2 regions of the Terribacillus sp. AE2B 122 genome follow, and region 2 is predicted to be linked to the other one. Evidence: riboswitches for the same ligand, from Rfam matches in the RefSeq annotation. Region 2 holds a riboswitch; the other holds the start of a gene.
The links. Region 2 has a riboswitch for S-adenosylmethionine ahead of AE2B122_RS00885 (cyclase family protein). Riboswitches for the same ligand answer to the same signal wherever they lie in the genome.

Region 1: another riboswitch for S-adenosylmethionine. It lies ahead of AE2B122_RS14370 (iron-containing alcohol dehydrogenase family protein); the one in region 2 lies ahead of AE2B122_RS00885 (cyclase family protein).

Annotation. Positions count from the first base shown of each region.
Region 1 is NZ_LR700947.1:77,611-86,426, reverse strand. Features, by position in the region: gene AE2B122_RS14400 (NUDIX hydrolase) at 1-432, shown strand, start outside; gene AE2B122_RS14395 (hypothetical protein) at 455-817, shown strand; gene AE2B122_RS14390 (glycosyltransferase family 2 protein) at 884-1,960, shown strand; gene AE2B122_RS14385 (DUF456 domain-containing protein) at 2,024-2,512, shown strand; gene AE2B122_RS14380 (DUF3817 domain-containing protein) at 2,542-2,835, opposite strand; gene AE2B122_RS14375 (carbon-nitrogen family hydrolase) at 2,930-3,712, opposite strand; gene AE2B122_RS14370 (iron-containing alcohol dehydrogenase family protein) at 3,709-4,803, opposite strand; SAM riboswitch class I at 4,880-4,982, opposite strand; gene AE2B122_RS14365 (pyridoxal phosphate-dependent aminotransferase) at 5,089-6,267, shown strand; gene AE2B122_RS14360 (MBL fold metallo-hydrolase) at 6,307-7,437, opposite strand; gene AE2B122_RS14355 (metal-dependent hydrolase) at 7,451-8,077, opposite strand; gene AE2B122_RS14350 (DUF4385 domain-containing protein) at 8,136-8,591, opposite strand; gene ddlA (D-alanine--D-alanine ligase) at 8,735-8,816, shown strand, end outside.
Region 2 is NZ_LR700942.1:171,560-180,375, reverse strand. Features, by position in the region: gene AE2B122_RS00905 (tetratricopeptide repeat protein) at 1-39, opposite strand, end outside; gene AE2B122_RS00900 (hypothetical protein) at 180-530, opposite strand; gene AE2B122_RS00895 (hypothetical protein) at 641-1,288, opposite strand; gene AE2B122_RS00890 (hypothetical protein) at 1,294-1,644, opposite strand; gene AE2B122_RS00885 (cyclase family protein) at 1,718-2,455, opposite strand; SAM riboswitch class I at 2,539-2,625, opposite strand; gene AE2B122_RS00880 (hypothetical protein) at 2,732-4,849, opposite strand; gene AE2B122_RS00875 (restriction endonuclease subunit S) at 4,948-6,354, opposite strand; gene AE2B122_RS00870 (N-6 DNA methylase) at 6,354-7,781, opposite strand; gene hsdR (type I restriction-modification system endonuclease) at 7,855-8,816, opposite strand, start outside.

The DNA of each region.
Region 1 (8,816 bases), on a different contig from region 2:
AGGGGCCCATATATCAATCGCTATGATTTGCCAGGCGGAAGTCTGGAAAGCGGGGAGGGTTTACTGGAGGCTGTCATTCGTGAAGTGAAGGAAGAAACAGGTTTAAATGCAGCAGTGAAGAAGCAGATTGGTGTTGTCGATTTTATGCTTCCGTGGCAGTGGAAGGATTTTACCCATGTACACCATACAGCAGTTTTTTATATAGCAGAGGCAACTGGAGAATTACGGGTTCCAGAGCAGTTTGCAGGACAGGATGCGTTGGGAGCTGAATGGGTTTCTATTGATAATTTAACCATTTCGAACAGTTCACCTTTGGTCATGCAAGCAATCAATTGGCAAGTGTCGGGAGAACTGCCGCTAGGAACTGTCGTTTATTCAGAGTGGGAAATCAGAGAGGGGAGTTTCCGGGAAGGAGATCAGGGTATTACATAAGAAAAAAGAGGGAGCGGCTTAGGTGAGAAAAGTAGGCTTATATGTATTTAGTCTGATGTTTGTTGTTGCTGGTATTTTGCACTTTGTATTAGATGATGGCTTCGCGGCCATGCTGCCAGCGTACGTACCTCTGCGCTATACGTTGATTTATCTGACCGGTATAGCAGAGTTTCTCCTAGCTATCGGATTATTGGTGCCTGCTACCAGGAAATTAACGGCTATTATCACTGTCATCTACCTGATTGCTATTTTTCCGGCAAACATATACAGTGCCGTCTACGATATACCTGCGCCAGGCTTTGAGGAGACCGACCAAGCACTTCTTTATGCTAGGCTCCTTGCACAGCCGGTACTGGTTTGGTGGATTTGGAAGGTTACGAGATAAAACGCATCTGCAATTCTTCAAAAGGCTTCGCATATAGTGAGGATATCATGTATGCCGAGGTGACTTATGCGTTCCATCAGTTTGTGTATGATTGTTAAAGATGAAGAAGAAGTGCTGGCTGGCTGTTTGGATAGCGTCCAGAATCTGGTAGATGAAATCATCATTGTGGACACAGGCTCCACTGACCGGACAAAGGAAATCGCAGCACAGTACACTACGCGTATTTTTGATTTTGAATGGATAAATGATTTTTCCGCTGCCCGAAATTACAGCTTCAGTAAGGCGACGGGCGAATACATCATGTGGCTCGATGCTGATGATGTGCTGCTGCCAAAGGATCAGGATGCTTTTCGTGATTTATGGAGTGGCTTGACTGATGAAGTGGATGTCGTGTCGATGTATTATCATACAAGCTTGGATGGTGAGGGCCGGCCGCTATACCTATATAGGCGCAATCGAATAGTAAAGCGCAGCAAGAATTTTCGCTGGCATGGTGCCGTCCATGAATACTTAGAATTCGGCGGAAATATCGTGGCATCGGAAATAGCTGTCACACACCGTAAAAGCGAAAAAAACCATACGATTTCAGACCGCAATATGAGGATTTATGAGTCCTTTGTCGCTTCTGGCAAGGAACTGACACCACGCGATATGTTTTATTATGCAAATGAGCTGAAGGATCACGGGAAGTTCGAACTTGCCAAGTCTTACTATATGGAGCTTCTTCAATCAGAAAAGGGCTGGGTGGAGGACAATATCCGGGCATGCCAATATCTGGCGGATTGCTGCAAAGCAGAAGGAGATATAGAAGGGTATCGCATGCACCTGTTCCGTTCCTTCCGTTATGACCGGCCGCGACCGGAATTCTGCTGTTTAATCGGTGACTTACTGACAGAGGATCGGAATTATGATGCAGCTGCATATTGGTATGAGCAGGCCTTGGATTATGAAGGGAAGGAGCTGCCGGGCTTCAGTGTACCTGCTTATACGACTTGGTATCCGTATTTGCAGCTGACGCTTTGCTATTCCCGGATCGGACTGCTTGACGAGGCAAAATCAGCTCATGAAAAAGCTGTGTTCTATAACCCGGATCACCCAAGTGTCCGCCATAACACATCATTCTTCGAGAAGCTCAGTCTTTAATTTCCTTTTGCTGTTTCATATGTCATAATACGTACTATCAAGGTAAGATATGGAGGATTGGTTGTGGCATTAGATATAATTGCTTGGATCATTATTGCGGTGGCATTCATCGCTAGTTTCGCGGGAATTGTTTATCCGGTCATTCCCTCTCCGCTTATGCTTTGGATTGGATTCCTAGTTTTCCAGTTCATGCTCAGTGATGGAGATTTGTCTGTATTCTTCTGGATTGCGATGGTTATCCTGACGGTGATTCTGATTATCTCGGATATTATCGCGAACAGTTATTTTGTTAAAAAATTCGGCGGCAGTAAGTGGGGAGAACGAATTGCAGCAATCGGTGTAATTGTTGGTTCCTTCATCATCCCGCCTTTTGGTATCATTATCGTGCCGTTTGTTGCTGTGCTTATAACAGAACTTATCCAAAGAAGAACACCGAAGGAAGCTATCTATTCTTCAATTGGCTCACTTCTAGGTTTCCTTGGCGGATCGATAGCAAAGATTGTAATTCAATTAATCATGATTGTATGGTTCTTTATAGCAGCTTTCGTATAAAAAAAGCGAGCATCGCTGCTCGCTTTTTCTTATGCGTATTCTGTTTTCTGCAATCGCATATCTAAAATATAATAACCGAATGGAATGACGGATGCGAGCAGGGCTAAGATTGCCCATTTCATTCCCCAGCCAACTTTCAGGGTCGTATAGCCAGTCCAAATGACATACAGGACGAACAAACCGCCATGGATGGCACCTATGTAGGTGACGAAGATCGGTATATCCATCATATATTTCAAAGGCATTGCCAGGAACAATAACAAAAGCAAGGAAGTCCCCTCGAGAAATCCGATGATACGGAACCATTTCAATGTCGCTTGCATGAAAGCCCTCCCAAAAACTATTTATAAATAGTATAAGCAAGCTTGCCCCTATTTACCACTCATCGGGAGAACTTGTCATAACATTGTCAAAATATCATGTTACATCATAGATGGACGGACGTCTGTCCTGAAACACGGGGATGCGGCTGCGAACGTCATCCACTTGGTCAAGGACTGCTTCACCATACAGAATGGTAGCTTCCTCGCCAGCTTCAGCAATGACCTCTCCCCATGGCCCGATGATCATGCTATGCCCGGCGAATTCATTGGCAGGATCGCTTCCAGCCCGATTACAAGCAACTACATAGCATTGGTTTTCGATTGCCCGGCTGAGCAAAAGCGCACGCCAGTGATCCAGTCGCGCTTTCGGCCACTCGGCAACAACGAAGAGCACTTGCTGATCGTGAATCATATGCGTGCGGATGAATTCGGGAAAACGGATGTCGTAACAGATGACGCCAGCTGCTCGCTTATTTCCAATGGAAAAGGAAGCAGATTTGTCGCCTTGGGTCATAAACTTCTCTTCATCCATCAACCGGAATAAGTGCGCTTTATCATATTCATGTAGCAGCTCACCAGCTGGTCCGAAGACAAGCATCGTGTTATAGACACCAGTTTCGGTCTGCTTGGCAATGGAACCAGCGACGATATATTTTTGGTGTGTTTTAGCCAATCTGCTGATGAATCGCTTCGTTGTTTCTCCCTCTGCATCACTTATGCTTTCAAGCCTAGACAGGTCGTAGCCAGTTGTCCAAAGCTCCGGCAGCACGAGGACATCGGCATTTTCCTGTGCCTCATTAACTAATGCTTCCACTGTTCTGTAATTGGCTTCCGGATCACCAAAAACGATATCATGCTGAATTAAGGCAAGTTTCATTGTGTCACTCCCTTATTCGCCGCAACGAATGTCTCGACACTTCGCATGGCGTCCACGACTTGATCTGAATCGGAAACATGCATGAAATGAATGGATTCACCTGGTGCGACAGCGCCGTCTGCAGCAATTTTCATCGCTTTGTCCAAATCCTCTTTTACGCCAAGTTCTTTAAGTACTGTTGGTAATCCGAGTTTTTGATAAATTGGAAGCAAAGTGCGAATCTCGTCAAACTTCTCTTCCAATGCAAGCTGAACAAGAATGCCGTAAGCTACTTTATTTCCGTGCAGCTGCTCATGTGTTTCTGCAAGTCTTGTCAGTCCATTGTGAATGGAATGTGCACCAGCAATTCGGCCGTATTCATCACCGAAACCTCCTACCATACCGCCAGCCATAATGATAGTTTCTGCAACCCGGGTAAATGCACTGTCAGTACGTTCACTTTGTAAAGAACAAATAGCTGCATCTCCTTCGGCAATAAGGATATCCCGGCATAACTTAGCTGCGTTGCGGGATATCTGAACAGCAAGCGGCTGATCCGTCATATTTTCGGTAAGTGCATCTGCTTCGTACCATTTGGCCAATGTATCTCCGATTCCGGCAATCAGATAAGGTACAGGTGTTGTGAGCAAAAGTTTCGGCTCAACAAGCAGCATAAATGCACTGCGTGGGAATACGGTATATTCGACAAAATTACCTGCTTCATCATAAAAAACGCTGAGTGAAGCCCATGGGGAGCAGTTAGAAACGATTGTCGGAATTAGAATGACTGGCAGCCCTGCATCATTGGCAGCGGCTTTGGCAGTATCTAACACTTTTCCGCCGCCGACACCGATTATGAATTGAGCAGCTTCGTTTGTTGCGATGTTTGCTAATCTAGCTGCTTCTGCATGTGTGCACTGGCCGTTATAAGCGACTCGTTTTACTGGCAAATCAATCGGATCCAAGAATGGGGAAGCCGCTTTCCAGGAAGCATTTCCGTGAATAAGCAAACCATTTGTCCAATTCAATTCCGAAAGCCTTGCTGGAAGACTTTCCAGTATATTATCCTCACAGACGTAATAATTCGGAGCGCCTTTTATGTTGATGGTCATGTTGTCACCTCATTGATTTTTTACATAAAAAAACTCTTCCAGACGAATATGGAAGAGGGAAAGGCGGTGTCTAGTCCCCTTATCCCTCAGCGTTTCGCTGTTGGATTTAGCACCGTGTGCAAATGCACCGGTTGCCGGGCTTCATAGGGCCAATTCCCTCCGCCTTCTCTTGATAAGAGTGTGTGATTCATGTATGATTTGTTCATTATCGCATTCTATTTCCAAGACTGTCAAGATTGGTAATAGTCAGAATAAGAAGAGTGAAACAACAGGAGAGTGAGTAAGATGGATTTTCCGTTTTCGGATGCATTGAAACGACTGCCGGAACAGTTTTTTGCCGGCTTAGTACATAAGGTAGGTCTGCTGGAGAAAGAGGGGCACGATATCATCAAGCTCGGACAGGGAAACCCTGATTTGCCGACGCCGCAGCATATCGTAGAGAAACTGAAGGAAGCTTCCGATAATCCGGCTTATCATAAATATTCACCATTCAGAGGCTTTGATTTTCTTAAGCAGGCAGTTTGCGACTTTTATGATCGGGAATACGGTGTAAAATTGGATCCCGCAACAGAAGTGGCCATCATGTTCGGCTCTAAAACAGGTTTGGTGGAAATCAGCCAATGTCTGCTGAATCCTGGTGATTTGGCACTGCTTCCGGACCCGGGGTATCCGGATTATATGTCCGGTATCGAACTTGCGCAAGCACGAACATCGTTCATGCCATTAACCGCTGAAAATGAATTTCTGCCTGATTATGATGCTATTCCTGCTCGTGATCTGGAAGAAGCAAAGCTGATGTTCTTGAACTATCCAAACAATCCCACTGCTGCAACAGCGGATCAGAAGTTCTTCGATAAAACAGTGGAACTGGCAAAGAAACATAAAATCTGTGTGCTGCATGATTTCGCTTATGGTGCACTAGGCTTTGACGGTGAAAAACCACAAAGCTTCCTGCAATCCGAAGGCAGCAAAGAAGTTGGCATTGAAATGTACACCTTATCCAAAACGTATAATATGGCCGGCTGGCGCATCGCTTTTGCAGTTGGTAATGCCTCTGTGATTGAAAGCATCAATTTAATCCAGGATCATATTTATGTAAGTTTGTTTGGCGGCATGCAAGAGGCGGCTGCTTACGCTCTGACAACGGATCAGACATGCGTGGAAGAACTCGTCCGCACGTATGAAAGCAGAAGAGATGCTTTCATCGGCCATTTACGTGCTATCGGTTGGGATGTACCCGAACCAAAAGGTACTTTCTTCGTTTGGCTGCCAGTTCCGCACGGATTTACTTCTGAGGAATTCGCTGATTTGCTGCTGGAAAAGGCGCATGTGGCAGTTGCTCCGGGGAATGGTTTTGGCGAATATGGAGAAGGATATGTTCGCGCAGGTTTATTGGATACGGAGGAAAGATTGCTGGAAGCGGCAAAACGAATCGAAAAGCTCGGTATCTTTTCAAAAGCATAAGAAAGAGCCAGTCCTATATGGGACTGGCTCTTTTGTCTGTCAGCTTGTCACTGCGCAGCGATTTGGGCCGGATTCTATATCGGCTTCGTCTGTGCTATCAATGGTGGCTTTTCCTTGATTGGCTTCCCGAATCAGCTGGTAGCTATTCGGCTGCTGGGAAGGAATGCTATCCAAAACGGAGGAAGCAAATTGGCTCACATCCTGCAGCTGCAATCGGGGATTTTTTCTGTATAAATCTTCCATACGAGCTTGAACTGTACCGTCCGTTTCGATCTCTGACAGCTCGGAAAAATGGGAAGGAAGGACAATCAAGTCCAACGACAATAATGGAAACTTTTCATATAAAGTGTTGTGCAGATTCTTTACCCATTGTTCTGCTTGACCGGCTAAATCTGGGCGGCCGATTGATTCGGTAAAGAGCGTATCTCCAGACAGCAGGAAAGTGTCATCAACGACAAAACTGATGCTTCCTTCTGTATGACCTGGTGAGGCAATGCTGCGCATGCCTTCTTCCGTTTTTCCGAATGGAATCGTCATACCATCTTGTAAAGGAGAAAAGGTGAAAGTCGCTTCTTTTCCATCATCAGCAGGGAACCAATATGTCGCTCCTGTTTCTTCTGCCAGTCTCCGTCCGCCGGACAAATGGTCCGCGTGAAGATGGGTATCAAGTACATGTTTGATCGTCCATCCGTTTTCTTTAGCGAAGGTTGAATAGGCTTCGGTGAACCTTGCCGGATCTACTACAGCTGCTTCTCCATTGGAGACGACCATGTAGGATAGGCAGCCTTTCCCAATACGCATGAATTGATAAATCTCCCCGCCATATGTGAGATCGCCGACTTTATGGGGACTGAGTGTTTCTCCCCAAGCTTGCATGCCGCCAACGACATGAACGATATTATCCATTCCGGCTGCTTGTAAGAGGGAGACGGCTGTCTGAGCTGATTTGCCCCGATAGCACATGACATAGACAGGATCTTGTTCTGGCAGTTCTTTACGGGCCTTATTTGGGTCTGCTTTGATAGCGGCAAACGGAATATCATATCTTTTAACGCTATCGGCTGTAATTGACCAGTCCTGAACATCCGCTTCTTGCCGGATGTCAAGAAGATGAACGGTATCTTTCGCTTTTATTTTTTCTGCCAGTTCTGCTGTGTGCAATGGATTCATGCAATCGTCTCCTTTAGAAATCTTTTTTGATTATAGGAAGGAGCAGTTTGACTCCTTTCTTATTCACTGGGAATATTCTGCTGTCAGCGAGCAGGTGGCTTGCATAACCGGCTGTGCCGGCAAGCTGGGTGCCGAATAGAGCGGTCTCTTGTTCAAAGAATGTCATCAATATGTAGAAATAGATCAGTCCGATCAAGGAGTGAGTGTATGACCGGTGGGCAAGGAAAGATGCAATTCCGATATAACATCCGCTCATGACAACCCATGTATGCCCCGTGTACAATCCGGTCAGCAGAACAGCGATGCCTGTAATCAGCAGCATGAACTTCTTATTGATTACGCGGGAGAGAACCATAATTCCTGCTCCAATCGCTAACCCGATATAACGATCTTGGCCGAATAAATTCCACATACTATATAGAATGAGCAATAATCCGATAAAAATTGTAATATTGCGGATGGCTTTGTGAGAAAAAGTAATTCGGTTAGAGAGGATTCCGCCTGTATCCAAATCTGGTACAAGAGCTGCGACAGCTGCCGTACAAGTCATTGTGACCGTCACAGCGCCTTCTGCATTCAAGGCGGTGGCACTGGCGAAACCTGTGCCAGCTCCGATTAATAGATGTGTGATTCCTTTCATTCTAGCTGTGCCTCCAAAAGTTAGTCTTTAAAAGCATACTAGAATCTTTATGTCATGGCTATCCGTATTGTTTCTGATGCGCTTTCTTACGGGAAAGATAATCTTCATCTTCTCTTATTTCGTCCCATCTTTTTTTGAAAATCTGTGCAGAAGCTGCTTTTTCTTCATCAATTTGGCGGTCATGCCTTTCTGTCTTGTCTGCATCCTTATATTTTTTGCCGCCTTTATAATTAGCGTAGCGGCGAGCACGGGTATAGCCCATCTGGATGTACTTCCTGGCCATATCCATTCCGACGAAATCGTCTTGCTTACGGTATTCCTCAAACATCTCCGAAATTTTCTGGCAGGATACCTTAGCAATTTCTGGTGTCTTGAAGCGCCAATGGGGAAGGATTTCACTTTTATAAGGCTCGACCATCAGCACACCTTGCTCACCGCGGCCGACGCGGTACTTTTCTGGATGTTTACGAAAATCAGTCGAGGCATCAAAATGATCGTAATAGCCCATTCCCATCCTCCTGTCTCTGTTGTTAATGTATATAGTTACCGAATGTGCTCCATGTGAAACGCAATTTTTTCTTATGGACATAGAGGCAGCCGTACTCGTTTGTGATAAAATGAAAGCAATGGTTTCACGTCAGAAAGGAATGGTTACAGGTGGGTAAAACAAAAGTAGGAATCGTCTTCGGCGGAAAATCCGCGGAGCATGAAGTGTCCTTACAATCTGCAAAAAATATTG
Region 2 (8,816 bases):
CAGACCCGGGAACAGGACAACATTATTCTCTTTATCCATCGGCAACATCCTCATTAGATTTTCAGTTAGAGACCTGGTAACAGCTATACCCTTAAATGTAACAAAGAAAACGCAGATTGCAACTTTTAAATGGCAAAAAGCTGTGAATCCATGCATTCACAGCCTTATGATACTATTCCCTACTTTTCCCGGGACTCCCCAGGGTGGGGTCTTCTGAAAGGTATGACATTCTCCGTGGGGATAGGTGTATCATCATCGTCTTCCTCTTCTTCATCAAGAAAATCGAATAATCGCTGCTGCATATCTCCAAGTTCCGAGGTCATGCTTCTTTCCTTAGCTTCCAAGTCATAGATATTACGTTTGATCTGAAGGTAAAACTCCTTTAAGGGCTTATCTGTATATTGGCTCAGAAGCCGATCCGATATTGTATACTCCTGCTGCAGTTCCAGGTCATAGATGCGGACCATGAAATATTTCCCGAAAGGAACGGATCCGATAAACCGATATCGTTTCGTCTCATCTAAATACATAGGCCACCTCCAAGAAAAGTGTAGCATGTATCGACAACTATATGCATATTTTCTCCATAATATACAGAAAACTTACATTTACTTAATCATACATACTAAAATCGCAGTGACTATCGAGAAAGTGCGGTTTCTTTATCGATTAGACTGTTTATTGAACCTGTAACAAGAACGCCTCTCCCCGGATAGGATTCCACATGATTGCCACGCAAGCACGCGCCAGTTATAGGTGAATGCTCATCGCCTTTCAACCTTATTTCTGAAGCATAATTGCCGCCACTGATGGTATTCTGCATGATGAGGAAATTCCTGATTGGATTGCTGCGCCCTGTAGGACGGTTTTTACTATCTGTGTCATTTCTGCCGTCCACATTATTTGGATGAATAGCAATCCCACCACCGCACGATTTCATCCGATTATTATATAGAACAACATCCCGCCATGAATAAGCCCGTACAGCCCACTGGAGCGTTTCATTCATTACATTTTCTGAAACAAATATGCGTTCATGCCATCTGTCTGCAGTAGCGGAGTGCGAACCAACAGCCCTTCCCCAGCTTCCTTTCGTTTCAGATGGACCGAAGTTATTATGATGAATCCAAATTTCCTGACAAGTGGTTTGATCGAATACAGAACCTCCCCAAGGGAATACTCGGCGGGCTTTGGCTAAATCTAACTGAATTGCCTCACTATAAGCGCGCTCTCCATTACGATCATCATAACCAAGAAACTTGCAATGCCGCACTTCGATATTACGCATGGCATTCAGTTCAATCGCGTGTCCGCCATCGGTCCATGATGCTTTTTTCGGAATCTAGAATTATTATCCGCCTCAAAGAATGTGTTTGGCTTGAGACGCAATGGTCGACGCAGTGTGTAAAGTCCTGGCGGAAAGACAATATGCAAGCCCTTCTTGCGATCAGCTAGGTTCAGCAGCTGCTGAATACCTTTCGCATCATCATGTCTTCCATCAGCTCTGATTAGCGGGTGATCTGTTGCTACTATTGTATATGCTGACTTTAACTTTTCATTTAAATGATTGCTAGTTCGACTTATACCTCGCAGCGTTTCTGCTAGTTCGTTGAATACAGCTGGCAACTTCTGTTCCTTTTCCATCATGCCGCCTCCTATCAGTGAGTATTTTACCCATTATCCGATTTGGAGAGCCTTTAATCATATTGCGTTACTTTTAAGGCAAGACAGCAAAAGAACGAACAGGAAATCCTGACGCTTTTCCTGCTTTCGGTACGATATTAAAGATGAACGCCCCTTTTGCTGGCAGCTGATCCAGATTCGTCAGCAGTTCAACTTGGTAGGAATCTTGTTCCAGCACATAATATTCACCCAGTAAAGCACCGTTTTTCTGAAAATCGACTGCAGCATCCGTATCAAATGTTTCATGACCTACCGCCTTGATATTCCGTTCTTCATAAAGAAACTTTAAACTTCCCAGTGACCAGCCAGGAGAATGACTGTTTCCCTGTTCATCTTTGTTATCCATCTGTTCCTGATTTGGCCAGCGTTTGCTCCAATCTGTCCGTAAGGCTACGAAAGTGCCCGGTTCGATCTTGCCATGCTCTGACTCAAACGCCAGAATATCTTCTACAGACAATGAATAGTCATGATCGGCAGCAGATTGCTTAGATTTATCAATCACAACAAGCGGTAATACCAATTCTTTCAGCTCCAACTCTTCTAAGTATCGTGTCTCACGCACAAAGTGAATCGGTGCGTCCAGATGCGTTCCGTATTGCCCCGGGAAAGTAAAACTCTGAGCGAAGAACCCATCATCATGTGAGAATAGTGTTTCGAACTTTGCAGAATTAAAAGCTGAAAAACGCGGAGACTCTGGTCCAAAGGTGTGCGTCAGATCCACCCATTTCTTTTCTCTTAAGACTTCCAATGCTTTACTCAACTCGTTTAACATACACAATCACCTCATATTAATAGTGTAAAAAACAAAAAACCTCTCCTAAATAAGAAGAGGTTCGCTACTTTTATGTAGTCCGGTTCTTATCTAGTCTGGAATTAGCACAGTACACACAGTCTGTTGCTGAAGCTTCATAGGGCCAGTCCCTCCGCTTCTCTGGATAAGAGAAAAACAAAAAATCACAAATGACTATAGTATTTTTGAAAACAAGTAACCTTATTAATTATTCCTAGTGTAATAATGTAATCACAAAAAAGGTTTGAATTAACATATTTAATTATTAAATTGTGCCCTTCCAATCACGCCCTTTTCCTCAAGTTTAGTGATTGTTTGCATATGTAATTCATAAGTGAATGGTTTAGGTTTTGCTTCATTTCTTTTTACATACCCAGCTTGCGCGAGATCTCTACATCTCCAAGCTACAAATGAACTGGTTCTATCAATTTCTTCCGCTACCATATTAGCTGTTATTTTCATTGAGAGATTTTGGTTGTTTAATAAATGGATTGTTTGTAATATCTCTATCTCATCTCTGGTCCAAATTGCTGTTTCAGATTCTCTTTTCGCAATTTTGACAAGCTCTTCATCGTACTGAACTTGACACTTACCATCCTCACACCCCATACATTTCATTCTAAATCTTTCAAAAAGTTCAAGTTCTTCAATAGGATATTTTGTTCCACAATTAGTACAGATAATTTGTTTGTTTTCACGTAAACAATTAAAAATAAATGAAGTATAATCAAAAGCTCTTTGTTGATAAAATTTAGAATCTTTATTATCAGGCTTACCATATATTACTTTCTCATATACACAGAGACCAAAATCAAAAGCATACAAATGATTTGTCGTATTTTTAGAACTTCCGGATGTTCGTCCTTTAGCAGCAATCTCATTTATTTTATGCAGAAAACCATTAAACTCTAGAGAAGCTAACACGTTATCTAAATCTGGATTTGCCATGAAATGACTTGTAGGCACAGCTACTAAATCAGTAAAATAAGAGTTTTCCAGATTCTTTAGTTTATATTTATTCTCTTGCGCTGTGAGTATTAGCGACTTCAACAAATTTTCCTGAACATGGATATCTATCTTATCATCAAAAATACCTTTAGAGAATTTATGCTTACTAAAATAGCTACTTGTATGGTCAATATAATATTTTTCGCTTGCTTGTTCAATTGCAAATCTATTAATTTTCTTTCCTTGAGAAATATGTGTTAACCAACATGTATACAATATATGACCTAAAGTTCTAACTACATTCATCGAACTTTGAAATAGTAACTTGTAATAGTCTTCCATTTTCAATGACTTAGTATCAAAATATTCTTCAACCGTTGACTCACAAAAATATCTAATTCTGTTTTCAATTATTCTTTGAGTATAACTTATAGCTCCCTTTTCAGTGCTCACAGTATTGTCCTTCCGATAAATATCAAACATATCAATTGAAATAAGGTCGTATTTCCCGGAATCTAAATCACCAAAATAAATTCTATTAGGATAAGCAGCTATCTTTAAGTTAATATGCTCTTTACCAAGGTGATAAAGGGGACTAACTATAGCATCAACAAAAGAAATCATATCTATCTTGTTAAGTTCGGAGAAATCATCTACGAATATAAATAACCTCCTTCTTTTACATATTTCTAAGATTTCCTTAATCGTACTTACTAGGTCTTTTAAATTGAAGTATCTAGCTAAAATATTTGATGCACTAACTTCTAAGCTATCACTATTCTTACTATTAATTCTAGCGTTAATATTTTGTAAAGCAGCTTTAATTTCGGCTATAGATTCATTAGTTTCTTTCGTCACTGTGTTCTGATCTATGGCCTTGCTAATGTTAATCAACTCCGGGTTCTCCACAACATTATCTAACTTCTCTAAAGCAGCTTGTAACTTTTTATCACGAAAATAATTATTAAATTTTTCAAAAAAACCGTTTGTTTCCTTCTTTAACTCTTCTGTAATGCTCTCTTTAAATTCTAATAAGAAATTTCTAATTAAAAGCAATCTTCGTATGTCAGCTGTTTCTAGAACTCCATTCAAATCACTAAAATCAACACCTATATTTTCTACCTTTGACAGCTCATGTACCGCCTTAGCATTAATATAAACTGTTAAATCTTCTTTTGCTTGATGGATTTGACTTTGTGAATAAGCAATAATAGTAGATTTACCAGTGCCCCTTCTACCTACAATAAATGTTGTTCTATCAGAGCTCATTTGACTATAAAGGCCATTATTAGGTAACAAATCAACATATAAATTATCAATATGATTAGTTTTTCTACTTGGTGCACTGTGAAAATCAAAATCATTATTATTTATTCTATGGTATAACTTTAAAGTGTCTATAGCATTTCTAAATCCTTGAATGTTCAATTATCATTTCCTCCTTTATAATACTTTTAATGAAAATATAAATCAAAAACAGTTAGCTTACAGAGTATTCCTTTAGATTTACCCATATTATCGTTAGATTACAGTAAATTAACGGGAGGAAAATCCGATGAGTTGCTTGTACCTAGTTCGCCTCTAAATGCTTTGTACATTATAGATTGTTTTAAATTGTCTAGCTGCCTTAATTTGTCAATCAAGTTATCTAGCTTATTTTCTCCTTCGTTAAGTCCCTCAATTGCTTCTACAATTTTCTCTTGTTCTTTAAGAGGTGGTAAAGGGATTAAAAATTTTCTTAGATCACTCAAATTAATTCTTGATTGAGCAGAACCTATCTTATTTTCGACAAAAACTTTCTGAAAATATGGAGATAATATAACATTACATATAAACTTTGAATTTACATCATTTCGAATTTTTATTACTGCAATCGCTCTATTTACATTCATATTTTTATGGTCTTTATCAACAACAACTGCTCTTCCAATAGTAGCCATTATGGCTAATAGTATATCTCCTTCCTCGGTTTGCGTCCTTTTATATTCATTATTTAATTCCTTTGATACCTTAAATAATTCTGTTTCATTATATTTTCCTTTTCCTATGTCCATCACTCTAATCATAGGTATTCCCTTGGTATCCATTTCTCCAGGTTTCAAGATACCATATGAAAGGCTTTTTTTCTCTTTTAATATATCCTCTAATTTCACCCAAACCCAACCTATAGGTAATTGAAAAGGGGGTTCTAATAATTTTTCAGTGAACTTATCAGCTTTTAAAACCTCATTCTTTCTGACAGACTCTTCTCTAAAGTCTTTAGTATAAAAGCCTCTAATAGATTTGTTTAAGATAGAAGCTCGGCGCAATTCAAAGGATTCTTTTGCTTTCTCAATCAACTGCTTTGCTTCGTCAATTTTACTTAAAAGAAGTTCAACTTTTTTTACAATTCTTTTTTGTTCCTCTATAGGCGGAAGTGGAAAGGGCATACTTTCAAAGTCAGTATTTTTTACTGATGGCGAGTTATCACCTCTTGTTTTACTAATTAGATACTTTGTTGCTATCGCTGAACAAAGATAGTAATAGAGGTAATCTGTTAACAATCCATTCTTAGGAGAACAAACATAAAACGCAGTAGAAGCTATCACTCCTTCCACATCACCCTTTATCTTTGCAATATTTTTCAAATAAGGTCTTACCATTGATATTATTACGTCATTGCTCTTAACTTTTCTCCTTGCTCTACTTGGCGCATCCTCTATTCTAAGTTTTTTAACCTGTTTTATTTCCTGTTTGGAATTATCAACCGCATCTACGTCAATATATTGAAAATACTTATTATCAATATGTAGTGGATTAGACGATATCATATCTTCTAAAACTGCTTTAACCCTTACCCATTTCCAATTTTCAGGAACTTCAAAAGGTTGCTCTGCCCTAGGGACAAGGGCTTCTTCAATTAATTTATCAATAGATTTCTGTTTCTTAGCCATTAACTATTCACCTTAACATTTTCAGTTTCCTTTAACTCATTCACAACTTCACGCAATAACTCCATTGCTTGTTGAAGGTTATCAATTGCCTCTTCCGCAGATTCAACTGGATCTGGCAAGTTATCATAAGCAGATAATGAATTATCTGCAATCAGGCCAATATCTAAACTATTATTCTTCTTCGATATCTCTTCCCGCGAAAACTTATTCCAGCGCTCATCTTGAATTATTGCACGATTTTCAGCAACATAAGCCTTCATAAAATCTTCAAAGTGAGCCATTGTCAGCTGATTACGTTTACCAAATGAAGGCATGTTAGTACGCATGTCATATACCCAAACATCTTTTGTGCTGTCCTTATCCGTTTTTTCTCTTGTAAAGAACAACACATTAGTTTTTACACCTTGGGCGTAGAAAATACCTGTAGGTAAACGTAGGATAGTATGCAAATTGCATTTATCCATCAAATCACGGCGAATTTGGGCTCCCACTCCACTTTCAAATAATACGTTATCCGGCAATACAACGGCTGCACGGGCATTTCCGTCATCTTTCAATGCATTGTATATAAGCTGCAAGAAATTTAGCTGTTTATTGGATGTTTCAAACGTTAAGTCATCGCGCGATACACGTTCTCCGCCCTTTTTAGTTCCGAACGGCGGGTTGGTTAGAATGACATCAAAGTTCTTCATCCATTTTCCGTTACTGGAAAGCGAGTCTCCAATTTCAAGACGACCTTCGATGTTGTGAAGCAAAGCATTCATAAGCGCCAAGCGATGCGTACCTTTTACGAGCTCCATACCGTTGAAAGCTTCTTTTTTCTGAAACTCAGCTTGTTGCGGATCCAAATCAAAATAATCGTCAGTTTTATTCTTCAAATATTGATCTGCTGATATCATAAATCCAAATGTACCTGCAGCTGGGTCAATACAGCGTTCGCCGACTTTGGGGTCCATCAGTTGAACCATGACATCAATCAAAATTCGCGGTGTGAAGTACTGACCAGCACCTGATTTTGTTTCACTTGCGTTCTTTTCTAACAATCCTTCATATAAGTTACCAAGGCCTTCTTCTTTGGCGTTATACCAATCCAATGCATCGATTGATTTAATTATTTTTTCCAGGTTTTTCGGTTCTTCGATACTAGTAGAGGAATCTGTGTACACAGAACGAAGCTGATCATTTTCGCTGCTACCTAGCTCTACAAGTAAACGCTGATAGAATGTCTTTAGCTCTATGCCTTCTTTAGCAGTCAAGTCATCCCAACGATAACCTTCCGGAAGTACAGATTCTGCTTGCTGTTCTTTCATCATTTTCAAAAACAAGATATATGTTAACTCGGTAACATACTGCTGATATGTAATCCCGTCATCACGCAGAACGTTACACAAATTCCAAAGCTTTTGTACGATTTCTTGGTTGTTCATTCTTATATTCCTCCAAAACAGTTATCGTTCTAGTATAAACGAAGAAAAAGCCCCTATAAAGAGACCAAATTCTTCAACTGATGTATAAGTTGTCATTAATCACATGTACCACTGCATCAATTTGTTCGCCAAATTCTTTCTTCAATCGATTATAGCCACCTGAAGAATTGAACGGATCTTCTGAAAATGCGGCTTCTGGTGTTGGTGCTAGTACAGGGAATTGAAGTAATTGCTTCTCAATCCGATCAAGCCATTTCTTTTGTCTTGGGGTCCAGTCTTCCATGCTATACACTTTTTGCATCGCATTTTTAATCCGTACTTCTTGGTCGACTAGGGCTTCTCCCAAAGCAGCTTGACGGATAAAGCTAATAATGTCAGCGGCAATCTCTTCGTTTTTCGTTTGCTTCCATGCTGTTTGCAGGTGCGATTGCCGGAACCCTTTTGTCTCTAGGATTGTACTAAGCTCGCGAAGATCCTGTCTTGTGAGATCCCGTGGCCGTGTACAAACAAGTTGCAAAGCAGGGATAGTATTGATATTCTCTCGGATAAACTGAACAAATCCATCCAAATAATCCTCCGGCCGAGCATTGCCTTCTCCATAACCGCGGGTCACATTGGTGACCGTATCCTCTGTCATGGAAATATACCGTTTTTCACCGGTTGTGTGATATTGTTCGACGTATTCAAAAAGGATATTATGAGTTTTGGCTTGATCTGACGTGTATTGATGTACTTCTTGTACCCAATCGTCTAGTGGCTTTCCATTTGACAATTCTTCAAACTTCTGCCTACCTTCTTCATCTAGCTTCATTTTTCTTCGCTGCAGCTTGGCTACCAATTGTTCCCGGAAGAAATGCTCTTCTTCTTCTGACTGCGCCTGTACAAGGGAATGATATAGATCTCCTATTGTTTCATGCTGTTGTTTTACGACTGGTTTCATTTCTGTATAGCTTTGCAGCTTTTCATAAATACCTACAGCATCAAAGATATTGAAATGTGTCTTGCCAATTTCAGTACAAAGACGAGTCGCCCTGC